DNA from 3 places in the Clostridium isatidis genome. Region 1 is predicted to be linked to each of the others. Evidence: predicted binding sites of a transcription regulator. Region 1 holds the regulator's gene; each other region holds the start of a gene.

Region 1 (7,275 bases):
AAAATGATTTAGTTTGTCTTTAGTATAAAAGCTTTAACTCTCGGGGATACTTTTTAATGCAGTATGTTATTACTTCCTAAGGAGTTGATAAGCTGATGATTAACAAGGTAGAAATATGTGGAGTAAATACATCAAAGTTACCAATAATAAAAGAAAAAGAAAAAAGAGAATTACTTATCAAAACAAGAAACGGAGATAAAAAAGCTAGAGAAACCTTTATTCAGGGAAATTTAAGACTTGTTTTGAGTGTTATTCAAAGATTTAATAACAGAGGCGAAAATGTAGATGATTTATTTCAAGTAGGATGCATAGGATTAATGAAAGCTATAGATAATTTTGATTTAGAACAAAATGTTAAGTTTTCTACTTATGCAGTTCCAATGATAATTGGAGAGATAAGAAGATATTTAAGAGATAATAATTCAATTAGAGTGAGTAGATCCTTAAGGGATATTGCATATAAAGCTTTGTTAGTAAGAGACAGGTTGGTAAAAGAAAATAATAAAGAACCTACTATATCACAAATTGCTGAAGAATTAAATATTCCTAGAGAAGAGGTAGTTTTTGCTTTAGATGCAATACAAGATACGGTATCATTATTTGAACCAATATATCATGATGGTGGAGATGCTATATATGTAATGGACCAAATAAGTGATTCAAAAAATAGTGATGAAAATTGGCTTGAAAATATTTCAATAAAGGAAGCTATGAAAAAATTAAATGATAGGGAAAAACTAATATTAACTTTAAGATTTTTTAATGGAAAAACACAAATGGAAGTTGCAGATGAAATTGGAATTTCACAAGCTCAAGTATCAAGACTAGAGAAAACAGCGTTAAAGCATATGAGAAAATATGTATAGGGCTCTCAAGGAGCTCTTTTAAGTTAAATAATTTATGGGGGGATTTTATGGGCTTTTTTGATAATTTTAAATTAGAAGAAAATGTATCTACAGAAGAAAAGGAAAATGAATTATTTTTACATTCATTAAATGCCTTGAGGACTATGGAAGTAATAGATATTAAAACGGGGACTAAACTCGGCTATATAAAAGATATTGTTGTTGATATTGAAAATAGTAAGGTTGTTTCCATATTACTTCCGGGGTTACAAAAAGGATGGTTTAGTAAAGAAGAGGATATAGAAATACCTTGGGAAAAGGTTATTAAAGCAGGAATGGAAATTATACTAATAGATAGTTCTGAAGTGGAGAATTTGAATTTTAATATCTAGAAAAAATATAGAAAAACTTGTATAATAAGGGCGTAAGTTATATAATTTTGAAAGGCGTTGATAAATTTGAGATGTCCCTTTTGTTTACATGAAGAGAGTAAGGTAGTTGATTCAAGATCCACTGATGAAAATAAAACTATTAGAAGAAGAAGAGAATGTTTAGCTTGTGGGAAAAGATATACAACTTATGAAAAGGTTGAAGATATTCCAATATTGGTAGTAAAAAGAGATTCAACTAGAGAAAATTTTGACAAACAAAAAATTATAAATGGTATTATTATAGCTTGTCAAAAAAGACCAGTATCAAGAAAACAAATAGAGGAGATTGCAGAAGAAATTGAAAAAGAAATATCAAATAGGATGATAACAGAAATAGAATCTAAACAAATTGGAGAAATGGTAATAGATAAATTGAAAGATATAGATGAAATTTCTTATGTAAGATTTGCCTCTGTTTATAGGGAATTTAAAGATATTAATACATTTTTAGAAGAAATTAAAAATTTAATGTCAAAAAATAATAATTAAAGGTGTAGTCGCAAGAAGAAGATTATTTAATATCTTCCTTTTTGCAACTGCACCTTTTTGGTTAAATTTAGGTTAAAAAAAGCATATAAAAATAGAAATTGATAATATAAAATGTTAAGATTATATTAAATATATAAAAATTATGAGGTGACTTATGAATAAATTAACACCAAAAAATTTTAATAATATTGAAGATTTTTTATTATATGAAGTAGGGAAAATATGTATAGTATTTTCTACAGCAGAAAAAGGTAGAAGTTTTAATAGAAGTACAGAAGAAGGAATAAATAATCTTTATAGTATAAAAGAAAAATTTGATTTAAAAGATATAATTTATTTGAAACAAGTTCATAGTGATAAGGTTTTTAAGTATGATAATGGCGATGAAATAAATGATAATGAAGGTGATGGAATAATAACAGATGAAAAAAATATAGCAATTGGAGTATTTACTGCTGATTGTGTTCCTATAATAATAATTAATGAAGAAAAAGGAGCAATAGCTGCAATACATAGTGGATGGAGAGGAACATTTGATTCTATTGCAAAAAATGCTATAGAAAAAATGAAAAAAAATTATGATATAGATATAAAAAAAACTAAAGTATTTATAGGGCCTCATATTAGGCAATGTTGTTATGAAGTTTCAGAAGAATTAAAAATAAAATTCTTAAACAAAACAAAAATTAAAGAAGAAAAGCTTTTTAAGAATAGAAATCTTAGTATGGAAGAATGTATCCTAAAAGATCTTAGAGAAACTGGTATAAAAGAGGAAAATATATATTCCCTTGAATTATGTACTCACTGTCAAAAAGATATTAAGTTATTTTCTTATAGAAGGTCTGAAGGAACCTATGGCAGGTTATTTTCCTTTGCTTTTATAAAATAGAAAGGAGTATTTTATGGCAAAAGAAAAGATTTTAGTGGTAGATGATGAAGAGCACATCTTGGAATTAATAAGATATAACTTAGAAAACTCAAATTATCAAGTATTAATAGCTAATAATGGAATAGATGCTATTAAAATTGCAAATAAAGAAAAACCAACTTTAATTTTACTAGATCTAATGATTCCGGGAAAAGATGGCTTCGATGTATGCAAAGAAATTAGAAATAATAAAGAAACAAAAAATATATCAATAATAATGTTAACAGCCAAGGGAGAGGAATTAGATAAAATACTAGGTCTTGAATTGGGAGCAGATGATTATATAACTAAACCTTTTTCTATTAGAGAGTTACTGGCAAGAATTAAAGCAGTTTTAAGAAGATCAGGCAAAGTTTCAGATAACGATGAAGAAAGCTTTATTACAGATACTTTTTCTATAAACTTTAAAAGCAGGGAAGTTAAAGTATTAGATAATAATATAGACTTAACTTTAAAGGAATTTGAGCTTTTAGAGATATTAGTAAAAAATAAAGGGAAAATTCTTACAAGAGAAACACTTTTAGATAAGATTTGGGGCTATGAATATATAGGAGAAACAAGAACAGTGGATGTTCATATAAGATATTTAAGAAAAAAAATTGAAACTGATGATAAAAATCCTAAGTATATAGAAACTATAAGAGGAGTAGGATATAGGTTTAATCCTAATATATAAAAATGAAGAAAAAAATATTAACATCCACATTGATAACAGTAGTAATAGCCCTTGTTTTAATAACAAGTTGTTTCTTTGTATTACTAAATATTAGGGATATAAGCAATAAAAAAGAAATATTATCTACTTATAATAATATCGTAATAAAATCTTTAGATATAAATAAAGAAGTAATTGATGATATAGAAATATTTGATGATAAAGTTAGATTTACTATTATAAATACTCTAGGAAATTCTCTTTTCGATACTGTAAAAATAGAAGATGTAAATTATTTAGAAAGTGAAGATGTAGTAAATGCTTTTAATAAAGGGCAAGGAAATACAATTGCCTTTAATAAAAAAGAAGGTAGAAGTTATGTTTATTATTCAACTAAAATCAATGATAATACAATTATTAGATCATCTATTTCTATCGGAGGATTAAAAGAAATAACAAAGGGTTACTTAAAATACTATATTATAATTATTATTTTAGTAATAATTTTCTCTATTCAAATTTCAAAAGGATTAATAAAGTCAATAATTGATCCAATAAAGGAAATGGAAGATGTGACCAATAAAATTGCTTCTGGAGATTATAGTAAACGAGTAAAAATTTATAGCAATGATGAAATAGGTTCCTTAGCAAGAACATTTAATGAAATGTCAGATCAATTGCAGACAGAAATAAAAGATTCAATGGATAAAAATAATAAACTTGAAGCAATTCTAGAAAGCATGGAGAGCGGTGTTATTGCAGTAGATAATAAATTTAATATAATTCTAGCTAATCAATATGCTAAGACTATCTTTGCATTAAGGGATGACATATTAGGTAAAAATTTATCTCAATGTATTTTAGATTATGATATAAATGAATTTATTAAGAGTAAGAATAGTATTGAGGCAAAAGAAATTAAAATATTACATCCTGTAGAAAAAATTATTAGAGTCAAGAAGGCAAAAATTATAAATTATAAAAATATTCCTATAGGCACTGTAATGACTTTGCAAGATATTACAGATTTAAAAAGATTAGAAAATATGAGAAGTGAATTTGTTGCTAATGTATCCCATGAATTAAAAACACCTTTAACATCAATTAAGGGATTTTCTGAAACCTTACGCTTCGTTGAAGACAGTGATACTAAAAATAAGTTTTTAGATATAATAGATAAAGAAGCAGAAAGGCTGGGTAATTTAATTAATGATATACTTATACTATCAAATATAGAAAATAATAATAAGATGAATGAGGAAAAGTTTAATATAGCTGAAGTTATAGAAGATGTGATTAATATGGTTACTCCTCAAGCAATAAAAAAGAATATTATTATTAATTTTGTTGATGAAGGAAGTAAATATCTTTTAGGAGACAGCGATAAGTTTTTTCAAATGATATTAAATTTAGTAGAAAATGCAATAAAATACTCTGAAGCCGAGAAGAATATAACAATTAGAACTTATGATGAAAAGGAGCATGTTTTTATTGAAGTAGAAGATCAGGGTGTTGGAATACCACAAGATGAAGTATCAAGGATATTTGAAAGATTTTATGTAGTGGATAAATCTAGAGCTAAAAAAGGAACTGGTTTAGGCTTAGCGATAGTAAAACATATTGTAAAGATGTTTAATGGTGAAATATTTGTTGAATCTAAATTAGGGATAGGATCAAAGTTTATAGTAAAAATTAAAAGAAATATATAATGGATTGTTTGAAGGCTGTTTTGAACAGCCTTTTTTCTATGGCTTAATTGTTAAAGGTCTTTTACATTTATGTAATTTATCTTAACTTAATGATAATATCTGCTTAACATTCATGAAATATCATAAAGATGTAAAGTAAATAAAGTAAGAAATAAAATTAATATATGGAGGATATTTATGAAAAGAAAAAGTTTAAAAATGATATGTAGTGTGTTAGTTTTAGGGCTAATATCAACAAGTCTTGCTGCTTGTGCTAGTAAGAAAGATGGTGAAAATTCAAAAAGTACAGGAAATATTAAAATAGCTATATCAGGATCTACTTCAGTAGGGCCTTTAATGGAAAAATTGGCGGAAAATTATGAAAATAAAAATGAAGGAATTACAATTGAAATAAATCAAATAGGTTCATCTGCAGGAATTAAGGATACAATAAATGGAGTTTCAGAAATAGGAATGGCTTCAAGAGAACTAAAAGATGAAGAAAAGAAGGAAGTTAAGGGAACAGTAATTGCTTATGATGGAATTGCTATAATACTAAATAAAAATAATAGGGTAAAAGATTTAAATATTGATCAAATAAAAGGAATATATACAGGAGCAATTACCAACTGGAAGCAAATCGAAGGCGGAAAAGATTCGCCGATAGTTGTTGTTTCAAGGGAAGAAGGTTCAGGAACAAGAGATGCCTTTCAAGAAATAATTGGATATGAATCTAAGGATTTAGTGAAGGACGCAATGATTTCAAATGGTAATGGTGGAGTTAAAGAAACTGTTGTAGGAAATGAAAATGCTATAGGATTTGTTTCCTTTGAATATTTAGATGATAGTGTTAATGTCGTTACAGTTGAAGGGACAGAAGCTAGTGCAGAAGCTGTAAAGGCTGGTAAATATAAGATTTCTAGACCATTTAATATAGTAACTAAAGATGGAAATTTAACTACGGATGGACAAAAATTTATAGATTTTATTTTAAGTACAGAAGGACAACAAATTGTTGAAGATAACAAATTAATAACTATTGAATAAAAATTTAATAGAATTATATAGTTTATTGGCAAACATCTTAAAAACATATAACTTATTTTGAAGGGGCTGTTTAGACAGCTTCTATTTTTGTTAAATTTTTTTTACATAAATATAACTTTATTTTACCTCACAATAATATTTCCTTAACTTTTAGGGCTTAATATTATTAAGATAGTATTTGCTTTATAAAGATTATATTGAAAGTTGTATGTTTTTAAGGAGGAATTTATGAAAAGAATAAATTCAAAAATAATTTGCTTGCTCTTAATATTTGGAATAATTAATATTATTTTTGTTGCATGTAGTTCAATAAATAATAGGATAAATAACAAGGGAAATACTTTAATATCTATTTCAGGTTCAACTTCAGTAGGACCTTTAATGGAAAAATTAGCAGAAGAATATGAAGATAATAATGAAGGAATATCTATAGAAATAAATCAAGTTGGATCTTCAGCAGGAATAAAGGATGTAATAAATGGAATTTCAGAAATAGGAATGTCATCAAGAGATTTAAAAGAAGAAGAAGGGAAAGAAGTTAAGGGAACAATAATTGCTTATGATGGTATTGCAATAATAACAAATAAGGAAAATCCAATTAAGAACCTCTCAATGGATGAAATTAGAGGAATTTTTACAGGAGAAATAACTAATTGGAAAGAAATAGAAGGTGGAAAGGATGCACCTATAGTAGTTGCCTCTAGAGAAGATGGTTCAGGAACGAGAGATGCCTTTCAAGAGTTAGTAGATTATACAACAGAAGATCTAATTAGAAATTCACTTATTTCTAATGGTAATGGAGGTTTAAAACAAATAGTTATTGGAAATAAAAATGCAGTTGCTTTTGTCTCCTTTGAATACCTAGATGATTCTGTAAATATTGTAAGAGTTGATGGAATTGAGCCTACAGCTGAAGCAGTGAGAAATGGGAATTATAAGATTTCTAGACCTTTCTTAGTTGTAACAAAAGAAAGTAGATTAACTGAAAATGGTCAAGAATTAATTGATTTTATTTTAAGTGAAGAAGGACAAAAAATTGTGATAGATAATAAACTGATTCCTGTTAAATAAGTTACTTTAATTAGGAGAGGATAATATGTTAAATGTAAATGAAAAAAGAAATAATAATAAATATTTAACTGAAAAAATATCAAAAATAATATTTTTATCTAGTGCTTTTATAGCTGTATTA
Region 2 (7,275 bases), 580 kb from region 1:
CGCAATATTTTATACTTATGTCTTATTACACTTTAAATATATTTACTGCTAAATCTAACTTCTCTGTACTCTCTTTTGCTTTATTAGAATTAACTAAGGCTTCTTCAGATTTATTTCTTGCCTCTAAAACTTTATCTGTTATATTAGTTATTCCCTTACTTCCTTCAACTGCTGCATGAGCAACACTATTCATAATATCAGAAATATCTTTAATAGAAGAAAGTAGTTGACTTGATATTTCATCAAATTCCTTAATAATTTTATCTATCAATACACCATCATTTTTATATGTCTCTGTTACCGATAACATACTTGAAAACTCATATTGCAAATCATTATCCATAAATTCAACTAAAGCATTAGAACTATTTATCAAAATATTAACAGCAGAAGATATGTCTTCTCCTGTTTCTTTTATTTTTATCACAGATTCCTTAGAAGCTTCTGCTAATTTTCTAATTTCTTCCGCAACTACTGAAAAACCTCTTCCTGCCTCTCCTGCCCTTGCCGCTTCAATTGAAGCATTTAGAGCTAAAAGATTAGTTTGTTCTGTTATCTCTATTATTATTTCTGATAATTCATATATTTTATTAATTACCTTTGTTTGTTCTATTGCCTTTTGTAATGTTATTTTAGAAGCACTCATAAGCTTATTAGTATTTTCTAAGCCTAAATTTACTAAGTTTTTATTATTTAAAGCCCTATTACTTATCTCACTTGCTATAATAGTTCCTTCATTTGCCTTATTTGAAATAAATTCTGCTGCCTTTTCTATTGATTTGATTGAATTTTCTATTTCCTGAGCAGATGCAGAGGTTTCTTCCATAACTGCAGTTATCTCTTCGGAAGTTGAGGCAATATTTTCAAGGCTTAAATTTAAATCATAAATATTATTATTAATATTTTTCACAGATTCTTCAGTATTCAAACTTTCTTCTTTAATGCTTCCTATAAGATTAGCTAAAGATTTTTTAACATTATTAACATACTTTAAAATAATTCCCGATTCATCTTTTCTATTTAATAATTTAGCATCAATTTCACCAGTAAAATCCCCAGTTGAAATTAGCTTCATTTCAGAAACAGCATATTTCAACGGATTTATAATATTACTACTAATAGCTGCTGCAATTACTCCACCGATAATTAATACAGCTCCTATAATAATCAATAACACAAATATTAAATCATTTATCGCTTTTTTATTATCTTCCTTTAAATTTTTTGCCAAATTATCACTGTGTTCAGCCATTTGATTTAATTTATATCTTATTCCTTGCCCAAAATTCAACTCTAATTCGTTCATCTTTTCCTTTGCCAAATTAATATCACCATTCATTGCAAGGTCAATAACTTTATTTTGTTCATCTATAAAAGTATTTAAATTACTTTCTAAATTTATTGCTGCTTTTCTAGTCTCTTCATCAATATATATTTTTTTAAAAGATTGAAAATTAGCTATAAAGTCCTCACTATATTGTAAATACCTCTCATATTCTTTTTCTTGGAAATCTTTATCCTTATTATTTAAAATAATTTTAAATAAACTAATTTGCATATTTCTTTCTTCATTTATTGAATTATTTAAATTAACTACAGAGGAAAAATTACTATCATACATTTTTTCCATTCTCAAATCAGCTTCTTTAATCTGATATATACCTACTCCGCCGATTACTAAGATCATAGCTGATAGAATCGAAGATAAGATTATTATTTTGCGTTTAACATTTAAATTTTTCATAATGGCTGCCTCCTATCTATATGTTCTAATTTAATTATCCTATAATTATTTTACTTAGTCAAAATAAACCTAAAGATTACAAAAAAATTTTAATAAAATAAAAACTTATATAAATTTAATAAAAAAATGTAAGTTCTTATCAATTAGATAATAACTTACATTTTTAATTGGTACTTTTTATGGAATAAGTTCTAATAATCTTTTATAGCTAATTCTATTATAAGCCCTTCTTTAATAGATTTTTGCACATCTATTACCCTTTGATTACTAGAGCCTCTATATTTTAAACTAATATCTCTTTTATCAATTTCAAATCTTCCATCAATTAGTACATCTGTTTGTAATAAAATTTTTCTTTTTTTCTCATCCTTAATTATTTCTTCATACAAATATCCCGACCAAATCCAAATAGGTTTAGCAACTTCATTTTTTATCCTTTTTAATAAATTATATAAATCATCATCTTTTGTTTGATCCATTGGTTCTCCACCTAGAATATTAACACCTCTAACATTAGGATCTTTAGTATATTTAATAAACTCTTCTTCTATTTCCTTAGTCCATTTGTTTCCATAATTAAAATCTTGTAAATCTTCATTAAAACAACCTATACAACCATTTGTACAGCCACTTACAAAAAGAGTTGTTCTTACATTTGGTCCATTACTTACATCATATTTTCTTATTTTTGCATAGTTCATTTATAAACCCTTCTTTATTATAAATTTATAAAATACTAATTTCTTTTTATAAATGTTAAATTATAAATGAAGAACTCTATCTCCTATTTCTGCTGTTCTGCCTTTATTCCAATAATTTGTTCCTATATACCCACAAGTCCTTCTCATAACCTGCATTTCACTTTCATCTCTATTACCACAAGATGGACAATACCATTCCAGATTTTCATCAAGTTTTATTTCTCCCGTATATCCACATGAATAACACACATCTGGTTTAGTATTTATTTCTGCATATTGTATATTATGATATATGTAATTAATTACTTGTTCGATCGCTTCGAGATTTCTTGTCATATCAGGAACTTCAATATAAGATATACATCCGCCAAGGCTTATATTATGGAATTGTGATTCAAATTTTAACTTACTAAAAGCATCTATTTCCTCACAAACATGAACATGATATGAATTTGTATAGTATAGCCTATCTGTTACATTTGTAATAATTCCAAACCTACTTCTATCTAATTTACAGAATCTATATATTAAATTTTCTGCTGGAGTACCATATAAACTAAAGCCTAACCCAGTTTCTCTTTTCCATTTTTGACAAGCTTCATTCATATAATTCATTACATCTAAAGCAAACTTTTCTCCTTCTTTTGTTGTATGGCTTTTTCCAAGCATTGCTTGAACCATTTCATGTACTCCCACATATCCTAAAGATAAGGTTGAATAACCATTTTTAAGAAGTTCATCTATCTTTTCACCTTTCTTAAGTCTAGCAATTGCTCCATGTTGCCAATGAATTGGGGATACATCAGAAGTAGTTCCAAGTAACATATTATGTCTTATTAAAAGTGCTTCTTTACAAAGTTCAAGTCTTTGATCTAATATCTCCCAGAATAAATCTATATTACCTTTAGCAATAATACCAATTTGAGGTAAATTTAATGAAACGACTCCTTGATTAAATCTTCCATACCACTTATAATTTCCATCACTATCTTTCCAAGGACTTAAATGAGATCTACATCCCATTGGCGGAAAAGTATTTCCTTCATAATTCTTTCTCATAATTTTAGCAGATTGATAATCAGGAACCAGCCTTTTAGCAGTACATTGGGCTGCAAGTTTTGTTATATAATCATATTTTCCACCTTCTAAACAGTTATGCTCATCTAAAAGGTATACTAATTTAGGAAAAGCTTCTCCTATTTCTTGCCCCCTATAGTTTTTCATTCCTTCTAACCTTTGCTTTATCATTTCTTCGCAGATTAAGGCCATTTCCTCTTCATAAGGATGACCTTCTTCTATTTCTAAATAAATTGTACTAAAAGGAGATTGTCCATTGGTTGTCTGTAAGGTAGATAGTTGATATCTTATTGTTTGAACTCCATCCTTTAATTCTTTTAATTTCATATCCTTTGCTAAGGATCTAGCTAGTTCATCATCCATATTTTTATCTTTAAATATTTTATAATACTTTTCTTCTGTAATTTTTAAGAACTTTGCTAAATGTTTTATTGTAATACTTTGACCACCATATTGATTACTAGCAACCTGTGCCATTATTTGGGTAGTTACAGTACAGGCAGTACTAAAAGATTTTGGTGATTCTACAAGTTTATCATTTATCACCGTTCCATTGTTTAACATATCCTCTAAATTTATTAAACAGCAATTAAAAATGTTAGATAAAGTATAATCCATATCATGCCAATGTATTGCCCCTTCATCATGAGCTTGTACTATATGCGCAGGTATTAATCTCCTTCTGGAAATATCCTTTGACACTTCCCCTGCAATAAGATCCCTTTGAGTTGCTGCTATAACTGAGTTCTTATTAGAATTTTCTTTCATAACATCTTCATTAGTCTTATTTAAAAGATTTAAAATACTTTCATCTGTCGTATTTGTATTTCTTTTAAATTCTTGAACAGCTCTATAGCCCTCGTAAGCTTTTGCAGTTACTGCTTGACCGTAATAAACTAACCTATCATAAACATAAGATTCAATTTTATGTATAGTTGGAATTTCTTCATTATTTCTAAAATATTTTTCTGCATCGTTAGAAATATTAATTGCTATATCTTCCAAAAATATTCCGCTTCCATACTTCATAGCTTTTAAAATTGCTTCTTTTATTTTTCTTTTATCAAACTCTACCAGGCTACCATCTCTTTTAATAACTTTCATTCCCAAATTTATTCCCCCAATATAAATTTTTCTAATATCGTAGTAAATTATACACTAAAAAATAATGCACTGCATTTTATAAAAATCTCATTTTCCTTAAACAATTCTATACAATTCCTTTTTTCTCTATTTACTATGATTTTTCACTATAATTAATAAAATTTTCCTATATATATTGCATTAGAATTTCACACAATACAATATATAGTATAAAAATAAAGACAGTATCCTTTAGCCAAATCCCATAAAATACTGTCTTATTTATAAAAATATATAATTAATTATCCCTAGTTAGCTTTATAATAATATCCTTATAATCAGGATATAATTCTAATAATTCCTTTCTCCCAAATAATTCAAAATCTTCATATGTAAAAGCTGGGGCAACCATGCAACCAACTAAAGAAAACCCTTCTTTATTCGTCGCAGAACCAAAAATAGAACCCTTTTCGACTAATATTTGAGGAACTTCTCCCTCTTCTATATTAAGTCCTAATTTTTTTTCAACTAATTTTCCCTTTTCATCAATAATATAAATTGTAAGAGCTTCTCCATCATGATAATACCATAATTCATCAGACTTTAACCTATGAAAATTTGAAACTTCTCCACTTTTTAATAAAAAATATATACTACTGTATAGTTTTTTATTTTCTTTAGCTTCATCCTCTGCTAAATAGCTTTGCTTAAAATATCCACCCTCAATATGATTTTCTAATCCTAATTTCTCTATATAATACTCTGCAGTCTTCATATCAATTATTAATATCTATCCTCTCTCACTAAATATTGATTTCCATCTTGATCATAGAAGGTGAATATTGAACCATAAGGCATCTTCATAAGCTCATCAACTTTAACATTCTTTTCTTTTAGTTTATTATAAGTTTCATCTATATTATTTGTGCTTAGTAAAACTGAAGGATGACCAGTATTAATATCTGGATTTTGAGCTTTCATCAGCTTCTTTTCATATAAAACAAAAGTTGTAAATTCATCTTCACTTGGTCCAACCTCTAACCAAGTCATATTTGGTCCCATTGGATTTTCAGCTTTAACAACAAAACCAACTTTTTCTGTCCAGAATTCCTTTGCTTTTTCTTGATTTTCAACATAAATAGTTATTTTTCCTATTTTATTTATCATATTTATCACTCCTTTATTAATTAATTTCTCATCTTTATTGTATCTTATATTTACACATTTATTAAGTATTTATTTGATATCTTTGAAATACATGAATATATTTATAATTATATAAATTTAACATAAAAAGAGAGCACTTGCTCTCTTCTAATTTATTATTGTTTTCTTTTCTTCCTTTGAAGTGTTATACGTTCCTATAATAAAGAACGTTACTGCAAATAACAATATTATAGCTAGATATTTATAAATTTCTACCAAAGATGCTCCCTGCTGCATCGAAATAATAGCTTCAATTACCCATCTTACTGGTGTAAAATATGATATTTTTTCAATTATAGGCGGCATAATATCCAAAGGAACAAAAGCACCACCAATCATAATAAAAATCATATGAAAGAAATTAAAAATATTTGATGCTTCATTATGATTTTTAGAAAAGGACCTGCACAAAATACCAAGGCTAATTGAAACTAATCCAAAAATAGATAAAATAATAATTAATTCTAAATATCCAAACCCCATATTTATTTTAAGCAGCTTTATTCCCAAAACTCCTAGTATAACTTGTATTAATACAATAACATATCCGCTTATTGCATCTGCTAAATAATATTCATAAGTTTTAACTGGAGCCATAAAAATTCTATTATATACATTTTCCTTCTTTTCCATGAATACTCTTGAGGAAGTTACCATCCCTCTAATGAGCATAAACATAACTATGAAACCAGCAAAAATCTGACTATAAGTATAATCCCCATATAAATCATTTAAATTCTTTCTTTGCAATTTGATATAGGAATTATCATTATAATTATCTAAAGCCAGATGATAAGCTTCTTTATTTCCTTCTGCTGCTAAAGTTAAATTCTTTAGATTAGTTATCTCTTGATTAAGAAGGACTATTATTGCTTTCCCAGTATCTCTATTTTCTAAAGACGTAATTTTTACTCCTTTTACTAGTCCATTTATTAAATTTTCTTCAAAACTACTATCTATTTCTATTACTAGATCAATATTACCTTCAGCAAATAAGTTATTAATATTATCTTGGTTTATATTTTGAATTGTAAAGCCTTCGTAATTCTTAATAAATTCTACTAAATTTTTACTCGTTTTAGAATTATCCTTATCAACTAGGCCAACTTTAATATAGCCAGAATTAAAATTTAATAAAGACATCATAATATAAAAAATTAGTACAGGAGCTAAAAGAGATACAAGAAATCCTACAGGATTTTTAACTATAGAAATTCTTAAATTATTTTTAATTAATACTAGGATATTTTTCATATATTTTATCACTCCTTCTACCAATAATGGAGATTACTAAAATAAATACTATTAAGAAAACTACTCCTATTATAAGCCATAGTCTTAATATAGAAAAATCTCCAGAATAAATATATCTAAATAAACTTTTATTAAACCATCTTAATGGAGAAATATTTGTAATAATATTAAACATTCCTCCTATATCATCTCCTAAAGCAACATATCCAC
Region 3 (7,275 bases), 1.1 Mb from region 1:
ATATGGTTTCAATGATAGTTAAAAAAGTAGTGAATATGGCAAAAAAGATGAATGTTCCGATAAGGGGAGTTATAGAAAATATGTCTTATATAAATTGCCCAGGATGTGATACAAAAATTAGAGTTTTTAGCAAAAAGTCTGCAGAAGAACATTCAGTTAATTTAGGTGTACCTTTACTAGGCGAATTACCTATTAATGTAGATTTAACAGAAGCTCTTGAAGAAGGAAGAGCTGAAGAGTATGTTAGAGATAATGATTTATATTCATTAATCTTTGAAGCATTATATTAATATATTACATATAAAAAATAAAAATAGGGAAATAATATTACTGGATTTTATAAAAGAAAGGGTGATATATTATGATAGCTAAAGTAGATCAAGATACATGTATTGGATGCGGATTATGTCCTACAATATGTGAAGATGTTTTTGAAATGGGAGATGAGGGAAAAGCTCAGGTAAAAGTGGATGTAGTTCCTGAAGGATCAGAAGATGCTGCAAAGGAAGCAGAAGAAAGTTGTCCTGTAAATGCAATAGAAGTTGAATAATAAAAGAAAAAGTGGATGATTAAATCCACTTTTTTTATTTTAAATAAATATTCCATTGTATATATAAATTAAATAAAGTCAGTAAGATTATTATGATAAACTTTAGGTCTATTACTAGTATTACAATTTAATTCACTTGTATTAATTTTGACCACAGAACCAATAGTTAAATAATCATTGACTTTATTAATGGGAACTTTAATTACAGTATCATCTTCTAATATGACAGAAGCTTCAAAATAATCATAATCAATAATTTTTCCCTTCAAAATAACACCACCTAATAATTAGTTAATGTTATTTTGTGCAATTAAATTATTTTAATACAAAAAGATAATTATTAATTTATTTGTTGTATAGCCAAACCAAGCAAGCCAGGACCAGCATGTACGCCTAAAGCTGGACTTATTTGAGATATATTTAAATCAATAATATTCTTTAAATTTTTAAGTGATTCCATAAATTTTTTAGCTTCTTCAAGAGCTCCCCCGTGAAGAACCCACACTTTACATTTACCTTTTTCTAATTCTTCCTTTAGTATGTCTGTTAATTTTGAAATAGATTGCTTTCTTCCTCTGGCTTTGCAAACAGAATAATATATTCCATTTTCATCTACTGTAATAATAGGCTTTAAATTTAACATTTGCCCAATCATTCCAGATACTTTTCCAATTCTTCCACCCTTAATAAGGTAATCTAGTGTACTAAGAGTAAAGTAGCCAGTAATTTTACTTCTTATAATAGGAATTTCCTTAATTATTTCCTCGAAGCTTCTTCCTTCTTTTATTAACTTAGCGGTTTCTAAGGCAACTATTCCTTCTGGCATTGCCAATATTTTTGTATCAAAAACAAAAGAAGTCAGCTTTGGATGATCTTCTAACAATAATCTAATAGAGTTATGAGTACCGGATAATCCACTAGATATAGTTATTGCTATAACATGAGTATATTCTTCTTTTTCTAAAGTATTTAAAATTTCTTCTATATCTTCAGCGCTAGGTAGAGAAGTTTTGGGAACTTCCTTATCTAAATTAGAATAAACCTCATCTGCTGATATCTCTAATATATCTTTATATTCGCCTGTTGAATAGGAAATTCTTAAGGGTAGTAATTTAATATTATATTCTTTCATTTCTTCAAGAGATAAATCGCAGGCGCTATCAACTAATAGTGCTATTTTTTGCATAATAATCCTCCCCGGATATAAATTTATATATTTTAATTTATGCTTAAACATTTACATTATTTAAACCAATTATATCATAACAGTCAAGTATAGCAATAGTAATAGATATTTATAAAAGCAAATTAATATTGTCAATATTAGATATTATTAAAAAAAACTGATTAAAGGTTAAAAATACCATTTATTCATATGAAATCTATGGAAATCTAATTAAGCTATATTTGATGAGAATATTTTTAAATAGTATAATAAATACTAATAACGATACAATATATTGTGTGATGGAGGAATGGTTAATGCTATATGTAGTGAAGAGGGATGGCAGAGAGGTTACCTTTGATGCATTAAAGATATCAAGGGCAATTAAGAGAGCAGCTGATGATGTTAAATCTAGCTTAAAAGAAAGTGAATTATTAGAAGTAGTAGGTAAGGTTCTTTCTTATATAGAACAATCTGAAAAAACTAAGATAACAGTAGAGGAAATTCAGAATTTAATAGAAAAGGCATTATTAGAAAGTGGTTATAATGATATACAAAGGGTTTATTCAAACTATAGAAGAGAAAGAACAAAAATAAGAGAAATAAAATCTGATTTAATGAAGGCTATTAAAAAGATAGGGATAGAAACAGATAGAGATAATGCAAATGTTGGGAATAATTTTAGTTCAAAGCTTTTAAGAATAGCATCTGAATCTAATAAGTGGCATAATTTAGCTGCTATGCCTAAGCATCTAGCGAAAGCTCATGAAAATGGAGATTTATACTACCATGATTTAGACAGTTATAACCTTACAATAAACTGTTTGCACATACCAACAGGAGAGGTATTACAAAGAGGCTTTAATACTGGATATGGAACTATTAATTCTCCTAAGAGAATAGAAACAGCAGCAGAATTATCTTGTATTTTGCTTCAATCATCTCAAAATGATATGTTTGGAGGTCAATCTCATCCTAATTTTGATAATGATTTAGGTGAATTTATAGAACCAACTAGGGAAGAAATAAGAAAAGAATTAATAGAACTTGGGATAAATGAAGAAAAGATTGAAGGATTAGTTGAAAAGAAATTAAGAAAAAGAGTTCATCAAGCAATGCAGGGAATTGTATATAATTTAAATACAATGCATTCAAGAGCAGGGTCACAAGTGCCATTTAGTTCAGTAAATTTAGGAATACCAGCCTCTGATGATGCTGCCTTAGTATGCGAAATATTCCTCCTTGAATATGAAAAAGGACTTGGAAAGGGAGAACAGCCAATATTCCCCAATATAATCTTTAGAGTAAAAGAAGGAGTTAATAGGGAACCGTCAGATAAATATTATTATTTATTTAAATTAGCTGCTAGAGTTGCTGCAAAGAGAATGAACCCTACATTTATGAATATAGATGCAGATTTTAATAAGGAATATTATGATAAGGGATATTTACCTGCAACAATGGGGTGTAGAAGTTATGTTATGAGTAATATAAATGGTGAGCCGGGTTGTGAAGGTAGGGGAAATATAGCCCCAGTAACAATTAATCTGCCTAGAATAGGAATTCAGGCAAAAGGAAATCTTAAAGAATTCTATAGAATATTAGATAAAAGATTAGAATTAGCTAAGGAATCTCTTCTTCATAGATATGATGTGCTAAAGAATCTAAAAGTTAAGGATCTTCCTTTTGTAGCAGGTCAAGGGTTGTTAAGGGGTTCAGAGGGATTATCTAAAGAAGATTCAATAGAACCTATATTAAAACAAGGAACATGGGGAATAGGTTTTATAGGACTTGCAGAAACTCTTGTAGCGTTAACAGGTTACCATCATGGAGAAAATACCGCTTCTAGAGAACTTGGATTTGAAATTGTGTCTCACATACGAAGTTTTGTAGATAAGGCTAAAAGTGAAACTAAACTTAATTGGAGTTGTTATGCAACACCAGCAGAAGGTCTTTCAGGCAAATTTATTGTAAAGGATAAAAAGATATTTGGTATTATAAAGGGAGTAACAGATAAGGATTATTATACTAATAGCTATCATATCCCAGTTAATTTTCCGATATCAATAAAGGAAAAAATAGATATAGAAAGTCCTTATCATAAATTATGTAATGCAGGACATATAAGTTATATAGAAGTTGATGATTATCCATCAGCAGATGTTATTATGGATATTATAGATTATGCTTATAAAAATACTAATATAAGCTATATAGGTATTAATTTTCATATAAGGTACTGCAAGGATTGTGGAACATATTTAGATAGCAGTTCTAGAAAGTGTAAAAGTTGTGGAAGTGAAAATATTCAAGGGGTATCAAGAGTAACTGGATATCTAGCTTTAGATGAAAGATTTGGACCAGGAAAATACGAGGAAAGAGCTGATAGACTTACTCATAGTGAAGTTAAGAGAAATAATTATAAACTAGTGTAATAGGTTTAGTTTATATTTTTTAAAAAAGTTATTAGTAGAGTAATAAAAAAGGAGAAATTCTTTAAGGGATTTCTTCTTTTTTTGTTTGGAAATTAAAGGAATTAGCAATGCAATGTTTTTAAAAATTCTTGCAAAAAATAATGCTAAACAGAAAAAAATAGGGAAATGTTATAAAAATATTGAATAAAATATAAAAAAACTTGCAATTTTTATAAAATTTATAGCCTTTTTCACTTGTTTATAATATGGGTATATGATAGAATAAAACACAATAGGGGTAAAATCTTAAGTGTTAATGAAGATAAATAGTGAGTAATAAGTAATAAGCAATAAGAAAAGAGTAAAAGTAAATAAAAGGGGGCAAGAGTTATGTCTATAAGAAATTTAAAAGACGGAAAAGAAATATACATTGTAGATACAACGCTTAGAGACGGAGAACAAACAGCAGGCGTTGTTTTTGCAAATGAAGAGAAAATTGCAATAGCATCAATGTTAAGTGACCTTGGAGTTGATCAGCTTGAAGTAGGTATTCCAACAATGGGTGGAGATGAAAAGGAAGCTATAAAGCAAATTGTAAAAAGAGTCAAAAATTCAAGCATTATGGCATGGAATAGAGCTGTTATAAAAGATGTAGAAGAATCAATAGATTGCGGAGTAGATGCAGTTGCAATATCAATATCAGTTTCTGATATTCATATAAAAAACAAGTTAAAAAAATCTAGAGAATGGGTATTAGAGAACATGGTTAAAACTGTAGAGTTTGCCAAGAAGAATGGATTATATGTTTCTGTAAATGGAGAAGATGCTTCAAGAGCCGATAGAGATTTCCTAGTAGAATTTATAAAAACTGCAAGAGAAGCAGGTGCAGATAGATTTAGATATTGTGATACTGTAGGAATAATGGAGCCTTTTAAAATATATGAAGATATAAAATATTTATATGATAAAACAAATTTTGATATAGAAATGCATACTCATAATGACTTTGGAATGGCAACAGCTAATGCTATAGCGGGAATAAGAGCAGGAGCTAATCATGTTGGGGTTACAGTGAATGGCCTTGGAGAAAGAGCTGGAAATGCAGCTTTAGAAGAGGTTATAATGGCTCTTATGATTGTATGCAAATATGAAGGAAATATTAAAACTAAGATGTTTAGAGAAATTTCAGAATATGTATCTCAAGCTTCAGGAAGATTTCTTCCATCTTGGAAGGCTATAGTTGGAGATAATATGTTTAAGCATGAATCAGGAATACATGCTGATGGGGCAATAAAAAATCCAAAGAATTATGAGGCCTTTGATCCTTCAATTGTAGGTTTAGAAAGGCAAATTGTTATTGGTAAGCATTCAGGAAAGGCTGCCATAATAAATAAATTTAAAGAATATGATATAGAACTTACTAGTGAGGATGCTGATAAAATCTTAGAAATGGTAAGGGCAACATCTGTAAGATTAAAGAGAAGCTTATTTGATAAAGAATTAGCCTTAATTTATAAGGGATACAAGTTACAAAAAGAAAATGAAATAAACTAAAGGGGGCAATTTAGATGGGAGATAATTTAGTATATAAAATATTGAAAAGTCACTTAGTAGAGGGAACAATTGAAACAGGAAAAGAAATTGGAATTAAAATAGATAGAACTTTAACTCAAGATTCAACAGGTACAATGGCATATCTACAATTAGAAGCTATGGAGATTGATAGAGTAAAGACTAAAAAGTCTGTTGCTTTCGTAGATCACAATATGCTTCAACAAGGTTTTGAAAATGCTGATGACCATAAGTTTATTCAAACAGTTGCTTCAAAGTATGGAGTATATTTTTCGAAACCAGGAAATGGTATATGCCATCAAGTATTTTTAGAGAGATTTTCAGTACCAGGAGAAACTTTAATAGGTTCAGACAGTCATACTCCAACAGCAGGGGGAGTTGGAATGCTTGCAATTGGGGCAGGAGGTTTAGACGTAGCTTTAGCTATGGCTGGAAGAGCATATTATATAACTACTCCAAAGGTATGTAAAATAAATTTAGTTGGCAAATTAAAACCAATGGTAACAGCTAAAGATATTATTCTTGAAGTTTTAAGAAGATTAACAGTTAAAGGTGGAGTTTCAAGAGTATTTGAATATGGTGGTGAAGGAGTAAAATATCTTTCGGTTCCTCAAAGGGCAACAATAACTAATATGGGAGCAGAACTTGGAGCAACAACTTCAATATTTCCAAGTGATGAAAGAACTTTAGAATATTTTAAAGCTCAAGGAAGAGAAGAGGATTATGTAGAGTTTAAGCCAGATGAAGATGCAGTTTATGATGAGGAAATAACAATAAATCTAGATGAACTTAAGCCTTTAGCTGCAAAACCTCATAGTCCAGACAATGTCGAAGAAGTTGAAAAGATTGGCAAGATTAAAATACATCAAGTAGCAATAGGAAGCTGTACAAACTCTTCCTATGAAGACCTAATGAAGGTTGCAAAAATATTAAAGGGTAGAAAGGTTCATAAAGATGTTAGCTTAGTTATAGCTCCAGGCTCAAGACAAGTTATGGAAATGATAGCTAGAAATGGAGCTCTGGCTGATATAATAAGTGCAGGAGGAAGAATATTAGAAAACTCTTGTGGTCCATGTATTGGTATGGGACAAGCACCTGGGACTAATGAAATATCTTTAAGAACCTTTAATAGAAACTTTTATGGTAGAAGTGGAACCTTAACAGCTCAAGTTTATTTAGTAAGTCCAGAAACAGCTGCAGTTTCAGCTATTTATGGGGTTCTTACTGATCCGAGGGAATTAGATGTAGATTTAACAGTAGAAATGCCAGAGAGATTTTTAATAGATGATTCTATGATAATTCCTCCAGCAGCAAATGGAGCAGAAGTTGAAGTTGTTAGAGGACCTAATATTAAGCCCTTCCCAGTAAATAAGCCTCTAGGAGAGGCTATAGAAGGAAAAATATTAATTAAGGTTGGCGATAACATTACAACTGACCATATAATGCCTTCAAATTCAAAATTATTGCCATTTAGATCAAATATTCCTTATTTAGCAGAGTATTGCTTTAATACTGTAGATGAAGAATTCCCTAAGAGGGCAAAAGAAAATAATGGTGGAATAATAGTTGGTGGA

What was found. The regulator NrdR, encoded in region 1, represses ribonucleotide reductase genes. The targets are predictions, from matches to a motif close to CACNANATNTNGTG.
Region 2: nrdD (anaerobic ribonucleoside-triphosphate reductase) is a predicted target of NrdR. The motif match lies at 4,823-4,836, and genes of this name have one in related genera.
Region 3: nrdD (anaerobic ribonucleoside-triphosphate reductase) is a predicted target of NrdR. The motif match lies at 2,002-2,015, and genes of this name have one in related genera.

What each region holds. Positions count from the first base shown of each region.
Region 1 is NZ_CP016786.1:1,212,436-1,219,710, reverse strand. Features, by position in the region: gene sigE (RNA polymerase sporulation sigma factor SigE) at 1-12, shown strand, start outside; gene sigG (RNA polymerase sporulation sigma factor SigG) at 93-866, shown strand; gene BEN51_RS05795 (YlmC/YmxH family sporulation protein) at 914-1,237, shown strand; gene nrdR (transcriptional regulator NrdR) at 1,304-1,765, shown strand; gene pgeF (peptidoglycan editing factor PgeF) at 1,920-2,654, shown strand; gene BEN51_RS05780 (winged helix-turn-helix domain-containing protein) at 2,668-3,369, shown strand; gene BEN51_RS05775 (HAMP domain-containing sensor histidine kinase) at 3,372-5,057, shown strand; gene BEN51_RS05770 (phosphate ABC transporter substrate-binding protein) at 5,235-6,083, shown strand; gene BEN51_RS05765 (phosphate ABC transporter substrate-binding protein) at 6,312-7,154, shown strand; gene pstC (phosphate ABC transporter permease subunit PstC) at 7,180-7,275, shown strand, end outside.
Region 2 is NZ_CP016786.1:631,851-639,125, reverse strand. Features, by position in the region: gene BEN51_RS03020 (methyl-accepting chemotaxis protein) at 26-1,744, opposite strand; gene nrdG (anaerobic ribonucleoside-triphosphate reductase activating protein) at 1,936-2,445, opposite strand; gene nrdD (anaerobic ribonucleoside-triphosphate reductase) at 2,506-4,626, opposite strand; gene BEN51_RS03005 (cupin domain-containing protein) at 4,904-5,380, opposite strand; gene BEN51_RS03000 (VOC family protein) at 5,389-5,772, opposite strand; gene BEN51_RS02995 (ABC transporter permease) at 5,920-7,065, opposite strand; gene BEN51_RS02990 (ABC transporter permease) at 7,040-7,275, opposite strand, start outside.
Region 3 is NZ_CP016786.1:104,014-111,288, forward strand. Features, by position in the region: gene BEN51_RS00465 (Mrp/NBP35 family ATP-binding protein) at 1-290, shown strand, start outside; gene BEN51_RS00470 (ferredoxin) at 362-550, shown strand; gene BEN51_RS00475 (hypothetical protein) at 619-819, opposite strand; gene BEN51_RS00480 (DegV family protein) at 891-1,736, opposite strand; gene nrdD (anaerobic ribonucleoside-triphosphate reductase) at 2,033-4,150, shown strand; gene nifV (homocitrate synthase) at 4,520-5,683, shown strand; gene BEN51_RS00495 (aconitate hydratase) at 5,698-7,275, shown strand, end outside.